Regions from separate parts of the Enterobacter cloacae complex sp. 394F7 genome, predicted to be linked through region 2. Evidence: predicted binding sites of a transcription regulator. Region 2 holds the regulator's gene; the other holds the start of a gene.
The links. The regulator PurR, encoded in region 2, represses purine synthesis genes. The targets are predictions, from matches to a motif close to CANGCAAACGTTTGCNTG.
Positions count from the first base shown of each region.

Region 1 (8,127 bases), on a different contig from region 2:
CTAACTACGACGAAGCGACGGTGAACAGCTTCATCGACGGCATGGCCGAACGCGACCTGCCGCTGCACGTCTTCCATTTTGACTGCTTCTGGATGAAGGCCTTCCAGTGGTGTGATTTTGAGTGGGACCCGGTGACCTTCCCGGATCCAGAAGGGATGATCCGCCGCCTGAAAGAGAAAGGGCTGAAGGTCTGCGTGTGGATCAACCCGTACATCGGCCAGAAATCGCCGGTGTTTAACGAGCTGAAAGAGAAGGGCTATCTGCTGAAGCGCCCGGATTGCAGCGTGTGGCAGTGGGACAAATGGCAGCCCGGGCTGGCGATTTACGACTTCACTAATCCGGACGCGTGCCGGTGGTACGCCGACAAGCTGAAGGGCCTGGTGGAGATTGGCGTGGACTGCTTCAAAACCGATTTCGGCGAGCGTATCCCGACGGATGTGCAGTGGTTTGACGGTTCCGATCCGCAGAAGATGCACAACCATTACGCCTTCATCTATAACGCGCTGGTGTGGAACGTGCTGAAAGAGACGGTAGGCGAGGAGGAGGCGGTGCTGTTTGCGCGCTCGGCGTCCGTCGGCGCACAGCAGTTCCCGGTGCACTGGGGCGGCGACTGCTATGCCAACTATGAATCCATGGCGGAAAGCCTGCGCGGCGGCCTGTCGATTGGTCTGTCCGGCTTCGGGTTCTGGAGCCACGATATCGGCGGTTTCGAAAACACCGCCCCGGCGCACGTCTACAAACGCTGGTGCGCGTTCGGGCTGTTCTCCAGCCACAGCCGCCTGCATGGCAGCAAATCCTACCGGGTGCCGTGGGCGTACGATGATGAGTCCTGTGACGTGGTGCGTCACTTTACGCAGCTGAAATGCCAGCTGATGCCGTACCTCTATCGTCAGGCGGCACTGGCACGGGAGTGCGGCACGCCGATGCTGCGGGCGATGATGCTGGAGTTCCCGGACGATCCGGCGTGTGACTATCTCGACCGTCAGTACATGCTGGGGGATGCCTTGATGGTAGCACCGGTGTTCTCCGAGGCGGGTGAGGTGCAGTTTTACCTGCCGGAAGGTCGCTGGACGCACTTGTGGCACAACGATGAGGTTCAGGGCTGTCGCTGGCATAAGCAGCAGCACGATTTCATGAGCCTGCCGGTTTATGTGCGCGACAATACCCTGCTGGCGCTGGGTAACAACAAGCACAAACCGGACTACGCCTGGAATGAGGGCACGGCCTTCCAGCTGTTTAACCTGGATGAGGGCGCAACAGCGGCGAGTGAAGTGCCTGCGGCTGACGGTTCGGTGGTATTTACGCTGAAGGCGTCACGCAAGGGCGACACCGTGACCCTTACCGGCGAGGGTGACGCGCGGAACTGGTCGGTATGCTTGCGCAACGTGCAGAAGGTGACTGGTGTGAAAGGTGGCTCATACGCGGGCAGCGAGTGGGGCGTGGTGGTGAACGCGGAGGGGGATGAGGTGGTGGTTCACCTTTAATTCCCCTCACCCTAACCCTCTCCCCAAAGGGGCGAGGGAATGGTTTGCTCCCTCTCCCTTTCAGGGAGAGGGCTGGGGTGAGGGTGGTGTTGAAACCACGCCACCCGTCATGGTCTGCTGAACCTGCTGTTTATCCATATTTACCGCGCTCAGCTTGCCATTTACCGTTGGCTTCAGCGGGGCATTCGCCTGCACACTCCCGCTGGCAGTCAGCTGAATATTGCCGTCGCCGCTCACCGGCAGCGCGGGCCAGCCCCACTGCTGCAGGATGTTGAGCGGCACGCCGCGCCCGTTCAGGCTCACCGTGGTCTGTCGTTGCGCAAGCTGAGAAACCGTCGCGGTGGCCTCCAGAATGCCTTTCTCGGTAAAGGCGCTCAGATCGGTGATATTGACCGTGGCGGCGTTAGCGTTCAGTGCCAGCGACGGGCGTCGCACGTCCACGCGGTTAAAAGTGGCTGCCGCGCCGTTTAGCGTGGCGCTGCCGCCCCATACGCCCCATTTGTGGTCCTGCGCCAGCTGCAGGTTAGCCCCATAGCCATCAAGAGAGGTGATCTGCCACGGGAACGCGGGATCAATATCGATCACCAGGTTGCGGCTCAGGCCGAATTTCTTCAGCGTCACGCTGTTCAGCCATTCCGGCAGCGGATCCATCCACAGCGTTTTCCAGTTCTGCGGCAGGGTGTACTCCAGCCCGGCGACGGCGACATCGTCCAGTACCAGCGCTTTACCGTCGCGCAGCCAGTTGCCGGAGGTGCGCACCATGCCCCCTTCCCAGCGGGAGGTGAACTGGCGCAGCGCCACGCCCTGCGGAGAGAATTCCGCATTCAGGATCGGGTCGAACAGATGCAGCGAGCCGTAAATAAATTCGCTGGCATTCATGGATATACGCCCGTCCTGGCTCTGCCAGTCTCCTTTGCTCAGCGTCAGGTTGCGCAGGCTGAGATCCAAATCGGTTACGGCCCAGTCTGGCCCCTGCAGGCGCGCATCGGTGACTTCCAGGCGGCCAATCTGCAAGGAGGGGATGGTATTGAGCGGCGCGAAGAAATCCAGCAGCGATTTATCGCTCTGCAGGCGGATCTCGTTCAGGCGCATGGTGTCGATGACCCAGCTTCCGTCGGCGTTGCGCAGGGCGGAGCCGGTAAGCGAGCCGCGCGCCATATCGGCACCGATGGTGTTCAGCACCACCTCCTTGCCGTTCAGCTGGCCCTGGATCAGCACGTTAGTGGCCGGTACCCCGTTCAGGGTGAGCGAACCCGCGCTCATCTGGATCTGCGCATTTTTGCCCAGCACGTTACCCGCTTCTGGCTGCCACGGACTGACACCGCCCGTCACTTTTTGCGCGCTTAAATCCCACTCCGTGTTGGGGCTGTTGAAGGCCATGTTGTTCAGCTGCAGACGGTCTGCCTGGAAGGGCATCGGCGCGGTCTGCGGAGAGAGGTTCAGCGTGCCATCGACCAGGGTGATGGTGTCCATATGCAGTGGATCGGTGAGCTGTCGGCTGCCAAGACCAATATCGACTTTTTTAGCCACCAGCGTGGCGGGCTGACCGTCGCGGCCAAAGGTGACGTTTTCCAGAAGGATGTGGGAAGGCGACGAAAAGCGGTGGTCCATCAGGTCGAAACTGAGTTCGTAATCGGTGTTCACCGTTACCCAACTGCTGACCTGTGACGCACCCCAGCGGGTCTGAAGCAGAAAATAGAGTGCCAGCAGCACAAGGAGCAGGGCTACCAGAAGATAGACGAGCAGCTTTCCAATAAATTTCATGGTCTTCCTTCCCGCGAAACGTACATAAAGGAGTTATGCACGATTTATGCGCAATGCTCAAGGCGGGAATGGTGTAAAGAGATGTCACGGCAGGCATTGACAGCCTGCCGTGAGGACAATCAGTTTTTCTCTGGCGGGAAAACGAGGTTCAGTACGATAGCGGTGATACCGCCAGCGGCGATGCCGGAAGAGAGCAGGTTTTTCACCCAGTCCGGGGCAAACTGCAGGATCAGCGGCTGCTGAGAAACGCCCAGACCCACGGCCAGCGACAGGGCAATAATCATGATCGCGCGGCGGTTCAGTGGCTCGCGGGAGACGATTCGCACGCCCGAGGCCGCGATAGTACCGAACATCACCAGCGTTGCTCCGCCCAGAACCGGCTCAGGGATGTGCTGCACAAAGCCACTCACGGCCGGGAACAGGCCAAGGACAATCAGCATCAGCGCCACCACAAACCCGACATAACGGCTGGCCACGCCGGTCAGCTGGATCACGCCGTTGTTCTGCCCGAAGCAGGAGTTCGGGAATGTATTAAACACGGCAGAGACAAAGGAGTTCAGACCGTTTGCCAGCACGCCGCCTTTCAGACGCTTCATGTACAGCGGGCCGGACACCGGCTGCTCCGAGACGTCGGAGGTGGCGGTGATATCGCCGATGGTCTCCAGGGAGGTGATCATAAAGACCAGCATCAGCGGCAGCAGCAGACCCCAGTCAATGCCCAGGCCGTAGTACAGTGGAGTAGGAACGGTGATCAGCGCGCTGTTGGTCGGCGCGGTGTTTTCCGGCAACATGCCCAGCGCCCACGCCAGCAGGTAACCGGCCGCCATGGCGATCACCAGCGAGGCCACGCGCAGGTACGGGTTACGCTGACGGTTGAGCAGAATAATGATGGCCAGCACCACGCCAGCCAGCAGCAGGTTTTTTGGTGCGCCAAAGGTGTGGTCGCTCATTGCGGCATAACCCCCACCGATGGAGGTCAGCCCCACCTGAATCAGCGACAGACCGATAATCATCACCACCACGCCCGAGACCAGCGGGGTGATTACGCGGCGAGCCAGATGCAGAACACGGGAGATCACCATCTCCGTGCAGCTGGCCAGCATCAGCGTGCCGAACAGCGCCGCCATCATGGTCGGGACATCCGCCCCGCCGGTTTTTAACGCCGTACCGCCCATTATCAGCGGTGCCACAAAGTTAAAACTGGTACCCTGAATCGACAGCAAGCCAGACCCCACCGGACCCCAGGCTTTAATTTGAATAATTGAGGCCACGCCGGAGGCGAAGAGGGACATGCTGATGATGTGCTGCGTATCCTGAGCCGGTAAACCCAGCGCCTGGCAGATCAACAGCGCCGGGGTGATCACCGCAACAAACATGGCCAGAAGGTGCTGGCAGGCAGCGAAGAGCGTCTGCGGAAGCGGTGGGCGGTCTTCAAGACGGTAAATCAGTTCGCTATTTTGCTTCTGCGCAATCGGTTGCGCATCAGGAGACTCTATGCTGTTAACGGACATCGACGGTAATCCCACGGTGGAAAAGCGGGCATTTTATCTGACCACCTGGTAAAAGCAAACGATTGCCAGCAAAAAAAAGAGAGAAAATCTGCCGGTATGAGCAGGTTTTCTACAACGTGGAGGAAAAAAAAATTACACTTTTCGCGCCGGTAGCTCATGACGAGCATAAGCCGGCCCAGGATAACGCCGCGTGTGTATGGAACACGCGCATAACAGGAGCCTCTTATGATTCATCTCGATACGTTGTCGACCCTTGTTGCCGCAACGCTGGTTCTTCTGCTTGGTCGCAAGCTGGTACACAGTGTTTCCTTTCTGAAAAAGTACACCATTCCTGAACCTGTTGCCGGTGGGTTGCTGGTGGCGCTGGCCCTGCTGGTGTTGAAAAAAAGCATGGGCTGGGAAATCGATTTTGATATGTCCCTCAAAGATCCGCTGATGCTGGCCTTCTTTGCCACTATCGGCCTGAACGCCAACCTGGCGAGCCTGCGCTCGGGCGGTAAGGTGCTGGGCGTGTTTCTGATTGTCGTGGTTGGTCTGCTGTTGATGCAAAACGCCATCGGCATCGGTATGGCGTCTCTGCTGGGGCTGGATCCGCTGATGGGTCTGCTGGCTGGCTCCATCACTCTGTCCGGCGGGCACGGTACCGGGGCGGCGTGGAGTAAGCTGTTTATCGAGCGCTATGGCTTTGAAAACGCAACGGAAGTGGCGATGGCCTGCGCGACCTTTGGTCTGGTGCTTGGCGGTCTGATTGGCGGCCCGGTAGCGCGCTACCTGGTGAAGCACTCCACCACGCCAGACGGCAGACCGGACGATGAACTGGTCCCCACCGCGTTCGAAAAGCCGGACGTTGGCCGCACCATCACCTCGCTGGTGATGATTGAAACCATCGCCATGATCGCCATCTGTCTGACGCTGGGTAAAGTGGTTGCGCAATGGCTGGCGGGCACGGCCTTTGAACTGCCGACCTTTGTTTGTGTGCTGTTTATCGGGGTGATCCTGAGCAATGGTCTGGCCCTGATGGGCTTCTATCGCGTGTTTGAACGTGCGGTCTCGGTGCTGGGTAACGTCTGCCTGTCGCTGTTCCTGGCGATGGCCCTGATGAGCCTTAAGCTGTGGGAGCTGGCGTCGCTGGCGCTGCCGATGGTAGCCATTCTGGCGGTGCAGGCGCTGTTTATGGCGCTCTATGCCATGTTCGTTACCTGGCGCATGATGGGCAAAAACTACGATGCCGCGGTGCTGGCGGCGGGGCACTGTGGGTTTGGTCTGGGTGCCACGCCAACGGCAATCGCCAATATGCAGGCAATCACCGAGCGTTTCGGGCCTTCGCACATGGCGTTTCTGGTGGTACCGATGGTTGGGGCATTCTTTATTGATATCGTCAACGCGCTGGTGATCAAGCTGTACCTGATGCTGCCGATGTTCGCCTGAGATCAGGCGTTGGAGTAGCGCTCAGTTTCCGGCATCCAGCGCTCAATTAACGCTGCCGCCTGTTCGGGGTAGCGTTCATGAATATGGCGGGCAAGGCGCTGAACTTCAGGGATCATGGCCTGATCCCGCAGCAAATCTGCCACTTTGAATTCAGCGTTCCCGGTCTGACGTGTGCCCAGGAGCTCGCCCGGGCCACGGATCTCCAGGTCTTTTTGCGCAATGACGAATCCGTCGTTGCTGTCACGCAGTACCTGCAAACGCATCTGCGCGGTTTTTGAGAGCGGGGCTTTGTAGAGCAGAACGCAGTGTGAAGCCACCGCACCACGGCCCACACGACCACGTAGCTGGTGCAACTGCGCAAGCCCCAGACGTTCCGGGTTTTCGATGATCATCAGGCTGGAGTTTGGCACATCCACGCCCACTTCAATCACCGTTGTGGCGACCAGCAAATGCAGCTCGCCCTGTTTGAAGGATTGCATGACGGCCTGTTTTTCTGCGGGCTTCATGCGACCGTGCACCAGGCCCACCTTCAGTTCCGGTAGCGCCAGCTTCAGCTCTTCCCACGTTGCTTCTGCGGCCTGCGCTTCAAGCAGGTCAGACTCCTCAATCAGCGTGCAGACCCAGTACGCCTGACGTCCTTCATGGGTGCAGGCGTTGCGCACGCGATCGATGATGTCGCTGCGGCGGGTATCCGGGATGGCCACCGTCGTGACCGGCGTACGGCCCGGCGGCAGTTCGTCAATGGTGGAGGTGTCCAGATCGGCGTAGGCGGTCATCGCCAGGGTTCGCGGAATAGGCGTGGCGGTCATGATCAGCTGGTGCGGATGGAAGCCCTGCTGTAGCCCCTTTTCCCACAACGCCAGGCGCTGATGCACGCCAAAGCGGTGCTGTTCGTCGATGATCACCAGCGCGAGGCCGTTAAACTGCACCTGCTCCTGGAAGATGGCATGGGTGCCAACAATCATCTGCACCTCACCGCGAGCGATGGCGTCCTGTTGCGCAAGACGCGCTTTGCCCTTTTGTTTTCCGGCAAGCCAGCCAACCTCAATGCCCAGCGGGGCGAACCAGGCGCGGAAGTTATTCGCGTGCTGCTCCGCCAGCAGTTCCGTCGGCGCCATCAGCGCCACCTGCTTGCCGTGGGCAATGGCGCGCAGGGCTGCCAGGGCGGCAACCAGCGTTTTACCAGAGCCTACATCGCCCTGCACCAGGCGCATCATGGGCACATCAAGCGCCATATCGCGTTCGATCTCGGCGGTGACGCGCGCCTGGGCACCGGTAGGTTTAAACGGCAGGGAGGCCAGCAGCTTATCCTTGAGCTCATCACGCGGGCTTAAGGGCTGGGCATGGAAACGCTGCGCACCGGCGCGCAGCGCCAGCATGCTCAGGTTATGCGCCAGTAATTCCTCAAGGATAAGACGCCGTTGGGCAGGGTGTTTGCCGCTTTCTAAATCGCTGAGCTGCAGCGTGGGCGGCGGGCGATGCAGCGTACGCAGCGCTTCCGGCAGGCTCATCATTCCCTGCGCCAGCTCAGGCGGTAGCAGTTCGGTTATGGCGCAGGTATCGAGTAACTCCAGTGCCTGGTCGGTGAGCTTACGCAGCGTCGCCTGCTTGATACCTTCCGTTGTCGGGTAGACCGGGGTGAGCGTCTCCTGCAGCTCCGGCGTGCTGAGATCGCCCTGCACGCGGTACTCCGGGTGGATCATCTCTGCGCCATATTTCCCGCGTTTGGCTTCGCCATATGCCAGCACCCGGCGGCCCGTCGCAAAGCTGTTTTTCATCGCCGCGTTGAAGTTGAAAAAGCGCATGGTGAGAATGCCGGTGCCGTCGCTGATTTGACAGGTCATCATCCGGCGGCCGCCAAAGGTGATGTTGCAGTTCAGCACCTCGCCCTCAACGGTGGCGTAAATCGCGGGCAGCAGATCGCCAATCTTATAAAGTTG
Region 1 is NZ_JBXWCS010000014.1:122,910-131,036, reverse strand. It holds gene yicI (alpha-xylosidase) at 1-1,484, shown strand, start outside; gene AC2FAK_RS19245 (AsmA family protein) at 1,545-3,248, opposite strand; gene xanP (xanthine/proton symporter XanP) at 3,368-4,759, opposite strand; gene gltS (sodium/glutamate symporter) at 4,985-6,187, shown strand; gene recG (ATP-dependent DNA helicase RecG) at 6,190-8,127, opposite strand, start outside.
Region 1: gltS (sodium/glutamate symporter) is a predicted target of PurR. The motif match lies at 4,811-4,828, and genes of this name have one in related genera.

Region 2 (8,127 bases):
TGCAGCCAGAGGCGCTGGCGTTTAATGGCATCGATCCGCATAACCCGCTGCGCGGTGCGGTGAGCGAATATGATGCGCTGCACGCCATTTTCAAAATGGTGCGTAAAGGCATGAAAGAGAGCAACTGCAGCCGCGCCATTATGGTGGCGCATAACGCCACGTTCGATCACAGCTTTACGATGGCCGCCGCCGAGCGAGCCTCTCTTAAGCGTAACCCCTTCCACCCGTTTGTGACCTTTGACACCGCCGCACTGAGTGGCCTGGCGCTGGGACAAACGGTCCTGTCAAAAGCCTGTATTACGGCCGGGATTGAGTTTGACGGCACGCAGGCGCACTCCGCGCTGTATGATACGGAGCGCACCGCAGAGCTGTTCTGTGAAATAGTCAACCGCTGGAAGCGTCTGGGCGGCTGGCCGCTGGCGATGGGCGACAGCGAAGAATAAAAAAAAGCGACCTCTTAAGGTCGCTTTTTTATTTGCGCAGAAAATTACTCTGCGTCCGGCTCTTCGGTTTTGTACTTCGCCGCCGTCTCTTTGATCAGCTGCTGCAGTTCGCCGCGCTGATACATTTCAATCAGGATATCGCAACCGCCAACCAGTTCACCGTCGACCCACAGCTGCGGGAACGTCGGCCAGTTCGCGTATTTTGGCAGCTCAGCGCGGATGTCCGGGTTTTGCAGGATATCAACGTAAGCAAAACGTTCACCACAGGCAGACAGCGCCTGAACCGCTTGCGCGGAGAAGCCACAGCTTGGCAGCTTCGGAGAACCTTTCATATACAGCAGAATTGGGTTTTCAGCGATCTGGCGCTGGATTTTTTCAATAGTGGTGCTCATGTCTTGCTTCCTTTAACTTCTGTTACGGCATTAGTCTGACATTGTAGCGGTTCAGACTGGCATCGGAAAATAACATTTTTGTCACGTATAGCTATTTTATCGCGAGTGGCGAAAAGTTGCATTGTAAATGGTGCTTAACCCTGCGGCAGGCAGGGTTTTGCTTAGGGCGTGAACAATTGTGCGACAAATCGATGAATTTTTTTGCACTTGCTAACGAAACAGGTTTTTAGATTGAAAAATGCTATTAACTTCTCGGGTTTTTATGGATTAGAATCGACGGGCTTTGTAAATCACACGCGGGTATTATTGATGACCTGCATTTATCAGGGGACTGCCCAGTGGCGCGGATAAATAAAATCTCGATCACGCTCTGTGCTTTACTGTTTACATCACTCTCTTTCACGCCAGCGGCAAACGCCTCTCAACAGGCGCGGCACTCTGCTGTGCAAAAAACGCATCTGGCAAAAACCACAGAACGTAAAAAAAAGACTACCAGTAAGAACGAAAAGAAAAAAACAACCGCTCAAACGAAAAAGACCGCCTCCAGCAAATCGAAATCAACATCTTCCCGCACTGCCCTCGCATCGAAACGTAAAGCCTCAAAAACTGCTGCCAACCTCGTAACGGAAAAATGCACCACGCGCAAAGGGCATAAAGCCAAATGCACGAAAGTGACAAAAATTGCCGACGCGCATAAGGTTCGGGTACAGAAAGCGCAAAAAACGGCGATGAATAAGCTGATGGGGCAAATTGGGAAACCGTATCGCTGGGGTGGCACCTCTCCCCGCACCGGTTTTGACTGCAGCGGGCTGGTGTATTACGCCTATAAAGATCTGGTGAAATTCCGCATTCCGCGCACCGCCAATGAAATGTACCACCTGCGCGACGCCGCCCCCGTTAACCGTGGCGAGCTGCAAAATGGCGATCTGGTCTTCTTCCGCACCCAGGGTCGCGGTACGGCTGATCACGTCGGCGTGTATGTGGGTAACGGGAAGTTTATTCAGTCCCCACGAAGCGGTCAGGACATTCAGATCACCTCGCTTAGCGAAGACTACTGGGTGCGTCACTACGTCGGCGCACGCCGCGTCATGACGCCGAAAACCATCCGCTAAACCCTGCCCTGCCGTCACCACGGCAGGGTAAGTTCCTCTTTTGCATACCCTTTCAATTTGCTATCCTGTCCTTGTTGTCTGTGTGGTTATTGGCAACGCAAAATACAATAAGGAGAGAAGCAATGTCGTTCGAATTACCTGCACTACCGTATGCAAAAGACGCCCTGGCACCGCACATTTCTGCGGAAACCCTGGAATATCATTACGGCAAACATCACCAGACCTATGTCACCAACCTGAACAACCTGATCAAGGGCACCGATTTTGAAGGCAAAACGCTGGAAGAGATCGTCCGCAGTTCAGACGGTGGCGTATTCAACAACGCTGCTCAGGTGTGGAACCACACCTTCTACTGGCACTGCCTGGCACCAAATGCTGGTGGCGAGCCGACCGGTGAACTGGCTACTGCGATTAACGCCGCCTTTGGCAGCTTTGCGGAGTTCAAAGCGAAATTTACCGATGCCGCAATCAAAAACTTCGGTTCTGGCTGGACATGGCTGGTAAAAGAGGCCGATGGCAAACTGGCTATCGTCTCCACGTCTAACGCGGGTACACCACTGACCACCAGCGCGACACCGCTGATGACCGTGGATGTCTGGGAACACGCGTACTACATTGATTACCGTAACGCGCGTCCTAACTACCTGGAGCACTTCTGGGCACTGGTTAACTGGGACTTTGTGGCGAAGAACTTCGCCGCGTAAGAGAGACGCAGAAGGGTTTCCCCTTCTGCGTTTTTTTATTCGGCAGCACAGGCCGCTTCAGGCTGTTTACGACCCGACATCATCACTAACAGCAGGCCAAGCGCGGCAATAATGGCCCCCATCACCGGCACAAAGCTGTATCCCAGACCACCCGAAATCACAGCACCGCCCGCTGCGGCACCGAGCGCATTGCCCAGGTTGAACGCACCAATATTCACCGACGATGAAAGACCCGGCGCCTCATGCGCGACGCGCATTACGCGCATCTGCAGCGGCGGAACCACGGCAAAAGTGGCCGCACCCCAGACGACCATCGCAATGGCCGCGCCAAACTCATTACGCGCCAGCCAGGGAATGGCAATCATGATGACAATCAGCAGGGTCAGAAAACCCTTCAGCGTTCCGCTCACGGAGCGGTCAGCAAATTTCCCGCCCAGATAGTTACCAATCGAGAAGCCCACGCCAATCAGCACCAGCATCGCGGTGATAAAGATCGGCGTCGCGTGAGTGATGTCATGCAGCACCGGCGAAATATAGGTGTAAAGGGTAAACATCGCCCCGGCACCCAGCACGGTGGTGAGCAGCGCCGAGAGCACCTGCGGACGCATCAGTACCGACAGCTCTTTACGTACCTCAGGACGCTCACCAGCGCTGCCTTTCGGCAGAGAGAAGAACAACGCCACCATCGCGACAACGCCCAGTACGGCGGTTGCGAGGAACGACATACGCCAGCCAATGACCTCACCCAGCCAGGTGGCCGCAGGAACGCCGCCAATGTTGGCGATGGTCAGGCCCATAAACATGGTTGCCACGGCACTCGCCTGCTTGTGTTTGGGCACCACGCTTGCCGCCACCACCGACCCCAGCCCAAAGAAAGCGCCGTGGTTAAGGCTTGTCAGAATGCGTGACAGCATCAGCGTGGTGTAATCCGGCGAAATGGCGGAGAGCACGTTGCCAAGGGTAAAGATAGCCATCAGGAAAATCAGCGCATTGCGGCGCGCTCGGTGGGAAAGCAACAGCGTCATCAGCGGTGCCCCTACCATCACACCAATGGCATAGGCGCTGATTAACATCCCGGCTGCAGGGATAGAGACGTCCACACCGCGGGCGATAACCGGTAAGAGTCCCATAGGGGAAAATTCAGTGGTGCCAATCCCAAAAGCGCCAATCGCCAGGGCCAGCAGGGGAAAATTGATTTTCATGCGTCAACTCCGGATGCCGTGTCATGTGGTGACACAGAACAAAGAAGCCGAAAGCATGACATCAATCACAAAAAATGAGAAGTTAACAAATTGGCAAAAGATTTTTGCCGGAGATGTAACAATCAGGACGAGCGGGAGAGAGCGAACGCCCCCTCCGCGTAAATCAGTGCAGTGCAGCCGTCAGACCTGCAGCAACAATCAGCGCCAGCACAATAACGGTGGTGAACAGCGAAAACTTCAGATCGGAACTCATCAATTTTTCTCCTTTTAATCCCCCCACGAAAAGTGAGCTTGCTCATTTTTACACAATTTACGTCAAAAATCTTCCAGGATTTAAACGGATAACCACTTTAGCTCTTCCCCTTTTCATCAAGATAGGACAAAATTCCACGCTAAATTTATTAGCGTACCGGCCATTGACCCCCTCCTGACGTCCCGTGTCGTTTTCCTGGCGTGCCGCAATTCAAAATTGCGTGATAAGGGTGAGAGAAGGCAAACGTTTACCTTCAAGGTTTTCAGGAGTTTAGGATATGGTCTGGAGTGACATTTAATGGCAACAATTAAAGACGTAGCAAAACGCGCAAACGTTTCCACTACAACCGTATCACATGTAATTAACAAAACCCGCTTCGTGGCGGAAGAGACGCGCAACGCCGTCTGGGCGGCAATCAAAGAGCTGCACTACTCGCCGAGTGCCGTTGCGCGTAGCCTTAAAGTTAATCACACCAAATCCATTGGTTTGCTGGCGACCAGCAGTGAAGCGGCCTATTTTGCCGAAATCATCGAAGCGGTTGAGAAAAACTGCTTCCAGAAAGGCTATACCCTTATCCTCGGCAACGCGTGGAACAATATTGAAAAACAGCGCGCCTATCTGTCGATGATGGCGCAAAAACGCGTGGATGGCCTTCTGGTGATGTGTTCCGAATACCCGGAATCTGTCCTTTCCATGCTGGAAGAGTATCGTCATATCCCAATGGTGGTGATGGACTGGGGCGAAGCGCGCGCCGACTTTACCGACTCCGTCATCGATAACGCCTTCGAAGGCGGTTATATGGCGGGTCGCTATCTGATTGAACGCGGTCACCGTGAAATAGGCGTGATCCCGGGGCCGCTTGAGCGCAACACCGGTGCTGGCCGTCTGGCCGGGTTTATGAAGGCGATGGAAGAAGCGCTGATCACCGTGCCGGAAAACTGGATCGTGCAGGGCGACTTTGAGCCGGAGTCTGGCTACCGCGCCATGCAGCAGATCGTTTCTCAGCCGCATCGTCCAACGGCGGTGTTCTGCGGCGGGGACATCATGGCGATGGGGGCCCTGTGTGCAGCCGATGAGCTGGGCCTGCGCGTGCCGCAGGATATTTCCGTGATCGGCTATGACAACGTGCGCAACGCGCGCTTCTTCACGCCTGCGCTGACCACCATCCACCAGCCGAAGGACTCCCTCGGTGAAACGGCCTTCAATATGCTGATGGACAGGATCGTCAACAAACGTGAAGAGTCGCAGTCCATTGAAGTTCACCCGCGCCTTATCGAGCGCCGTTCCGTTGCGGATGGTCCATTCCGCGACTACCGTCGTTAATCTCGTGTGGAGCCAGCTAAGCTGGCTCCCGTAGCCATTCCCGGTTAAGCGTTTCGCTGTCTCCCAGATAATCCAGTAGCCATGCCATGGCGGGCGACACATCATTTTGTTGCCACGTCAGGCAGCAGGCCGCATCCGGGAACGGATTCTCCAGCGTCAGCTCGACCCATTCACCGGTATCGATTCTCGGCTTAGCGAAATGGACGGGAACCATCGCGACGCACAGCCCGGCGCTGAGGCAGGTCGCGGAGGATTCCCAGTCCGGCGCTACCACCCGCCGCTGGTTATCAAGAAGCCAGGTAATACGTTTTGGCAACGAGCGCGAGGTATCCTCCAGCACCAGCGACGGCCAGTTGCGCAGCGTGTCGTCACTCAGCGGTCCCTCCAGGGCAGCCAGCGGATGATCGTGTGCCACGACGCATTTCCAGCTCAACATGCCCATATCGCGAAACGCATAGCGCCCCCCGACGGGGATCGCCTGGGTTGCGCCAATCGCCATCTCTGCCCTGCCGTCCGCCAGCGCGTCCCAGACCCCGTTGAATACCTCCTGCGAGACACGAAGTTCAACGTCTGAAAAATGGCGATAGAAATCCACGATCATCTGCCGGGTACGCTCCGGCTTAACGATATTGTCCACGGCGATGGAAAGATGTCCGCGCCAGCCGTTGGCGATCTGCTGGCACTGTTCGCGAGTGATCTGCATTTTTTTGATAACAGAACGCCCTTCTTTCAAAAACCACGCGCCAGCAGGCGTTAATTCCACATCGCGATGCCGCCGTTCGAACAGCGGAACCGCCAGCCACTCTTCAAGCTGCCGCACCGTGTAGCTGATAGCCGAAGGGACGCGGTGCAACTCCTGTGCCGCACCGCTAAAGCTGCCGTTACGCGCGACAGCATCCACCACTTCAAGAGAATAATCTGACCACATTTTCTGCCTGCAAAAAATTTGAATGCAACCGCCAAATATTAGCGTTTCACAACCCGCTTTGCACTCCCTACACTCTGCGCCAGTGTCTACCTGCCTCCTCAAGGAGAATAAAACAATGCAACCCAGGAATGGATTTTTAGTCTGGCTCGGCGGTTTGAGCGTGCTGGGCTTTTTGGCCACCGATATGTACCTGCCCGCGTTTGCGGCGATGCAGGAAGATCTGCAAACGCCAGCCGCGGCCATCAGCGCCAGCCTGAGTTTGTTCCTCGCCGGTTTTGCCATCGCACAGCTGCTCTGGGGCCCGCTCTCCGATCGCTTCGGGCGTAAACCGGTGCTGTTACTGGGCCTGGCCATTTTTGCCGCAGGCTGCCTGGGAATGTTATGGGTACGCGATGCGACCTGGCTGCTGGTGCTGCGCTTTGTTCAGGCCGTCGGCGTCTGTGCCGCGGCGGTAACCTGGCAGGCTCTCGTGACCGACTACTACCCGGCCAACCGTACCAACCGCATTTTCGCCACCATTATGCCGCTGGTTGGCCTGTCACCCGCCCTCGCTCCCCTGCTGGGCAGCTGGATCCTCGCGCACTTTGACTGGCAGGCCATTTTTGCCACGCTGTTTGCCATCACCCTGGTACTGATGCTGCCAGCGTTTGCCCTCAAGCCCGCGCATCAAAAAGAGGTGCATGCTGACGCCAAACCGATCACGTTCCTCTCCCTGCTGAGCGCCAAAGCGTATCGTGGTAACGTCCTGGTCTATGCCGCCTGCTCGGCGAGCTTCTTCGCCTGGCTCACCGGCTCGCCGTTTATTCTGCACGATATGGGGTACAGCCCGGCCGCCATTGGCCTGAGCTATGTCCCGCAGACCATCGCCTTCCTGCTGGGCGGATACGGCTGCCGTGCGGCGCTGCATAAATGGGAAGGCCAGCAGATGCTGCCCTGGCTGCTGGCGCTGTTTGCCTTGAGCGTGGGCGCGACCTGGGCCGTTGGGTTTATTCCAGGCGTCGGTCTGGCGGAAATTTTGATTCCGTTCTGCGTGATGGCGGTGGCTAACGGTGCCATTTATCCTATCGTGGTCGCACAGGCGTTACGTCCTTTCCCGCAGGCGACAGGACGCGCCGCGGCGCTGCAAAATACCCTGCAGCTCGGCCTGTGCTTCCTGGCAAGCCTGGTGGTGTCAGCGCTGATTGCCACCCCGCTGTTAACTACCACCAGCGTGATGCTGGTCACCGTTGCGCTGGCAGGCTTAGGCTATCGCATGCAGTCATCAGCGCATCGTGAGCAGAATGAAGAGGTTCAGAGAGAAACATCACATGCCTGATTACGCGGGGAATTATGCTTAAAGCAATTAATTAGCCAGCTAACAATTTTCTGTTGAATCACCAAATTTTAGGCCTATACTAAATTTGGTTCGATTAATTACGATAAATATTAAGTGTTAACGGGAGCCGGAGTGCTCCCGTTTTACCATGGAAGGCATTTCGGCAAGGGATATCTCCCTTCCTCTGTTCTACGTCGGATACTAGCCTCGCGGTATTTACCGTGAGATTTCTCACAAACCATAAAAAGCGTCTACGCTGTTTGAAGGTTCTGATCACAGTAAGGTGATGGAGAAGCTATGAGTTCATCGTGTATAGAAGAAGTCAGCGTTCCGGACGATAACTGGTCCCGGATCGTCAGTGAACTGTTAGGTCGTGCAGGCATCACTATCAACGGATCTTCACCCTCCGATCCGCAGGTCAAACATCCCGATTTTTTTAAACGCGTGCTGCGCGA
Region 2 is NZ_JBXWCS010000004.1:160,559-168,685, reverse strand. It holds gene rnt (ribonuclease T) at 1-443, shown strand, start outside; gene grxD (monothiol glutaredoxin 4) at 488-835, opposite strand; gene AC2FAK_RS07770 (C40 family peptidase) at 1,174-1,947, shown strand; gene sodB (superoxide dismutase [Fe]) at 2,070-2,651, shown strand; gene AC2FAK_RS07760 (MFS transporter) at 2,687-3,853, opposite strand; gene cydH (cytochrome bd-I oxidase subunit CydH) at 4,017-4,106, opposite strand; gene purR (HTH-type transcriptional repressor PurR) at 4,404-5,429, shown strand; gene punR (DNA-binding transcriptional activator PunR) at 5,446-6,357, opposite strand; gene punC (purine nucleoside transporter PunC) at 6,473-7,672, shown strand; gene cfa (cyclopropane fatty acyl phospholipid synthase) at 7,970-8,127, shown strand, end outside.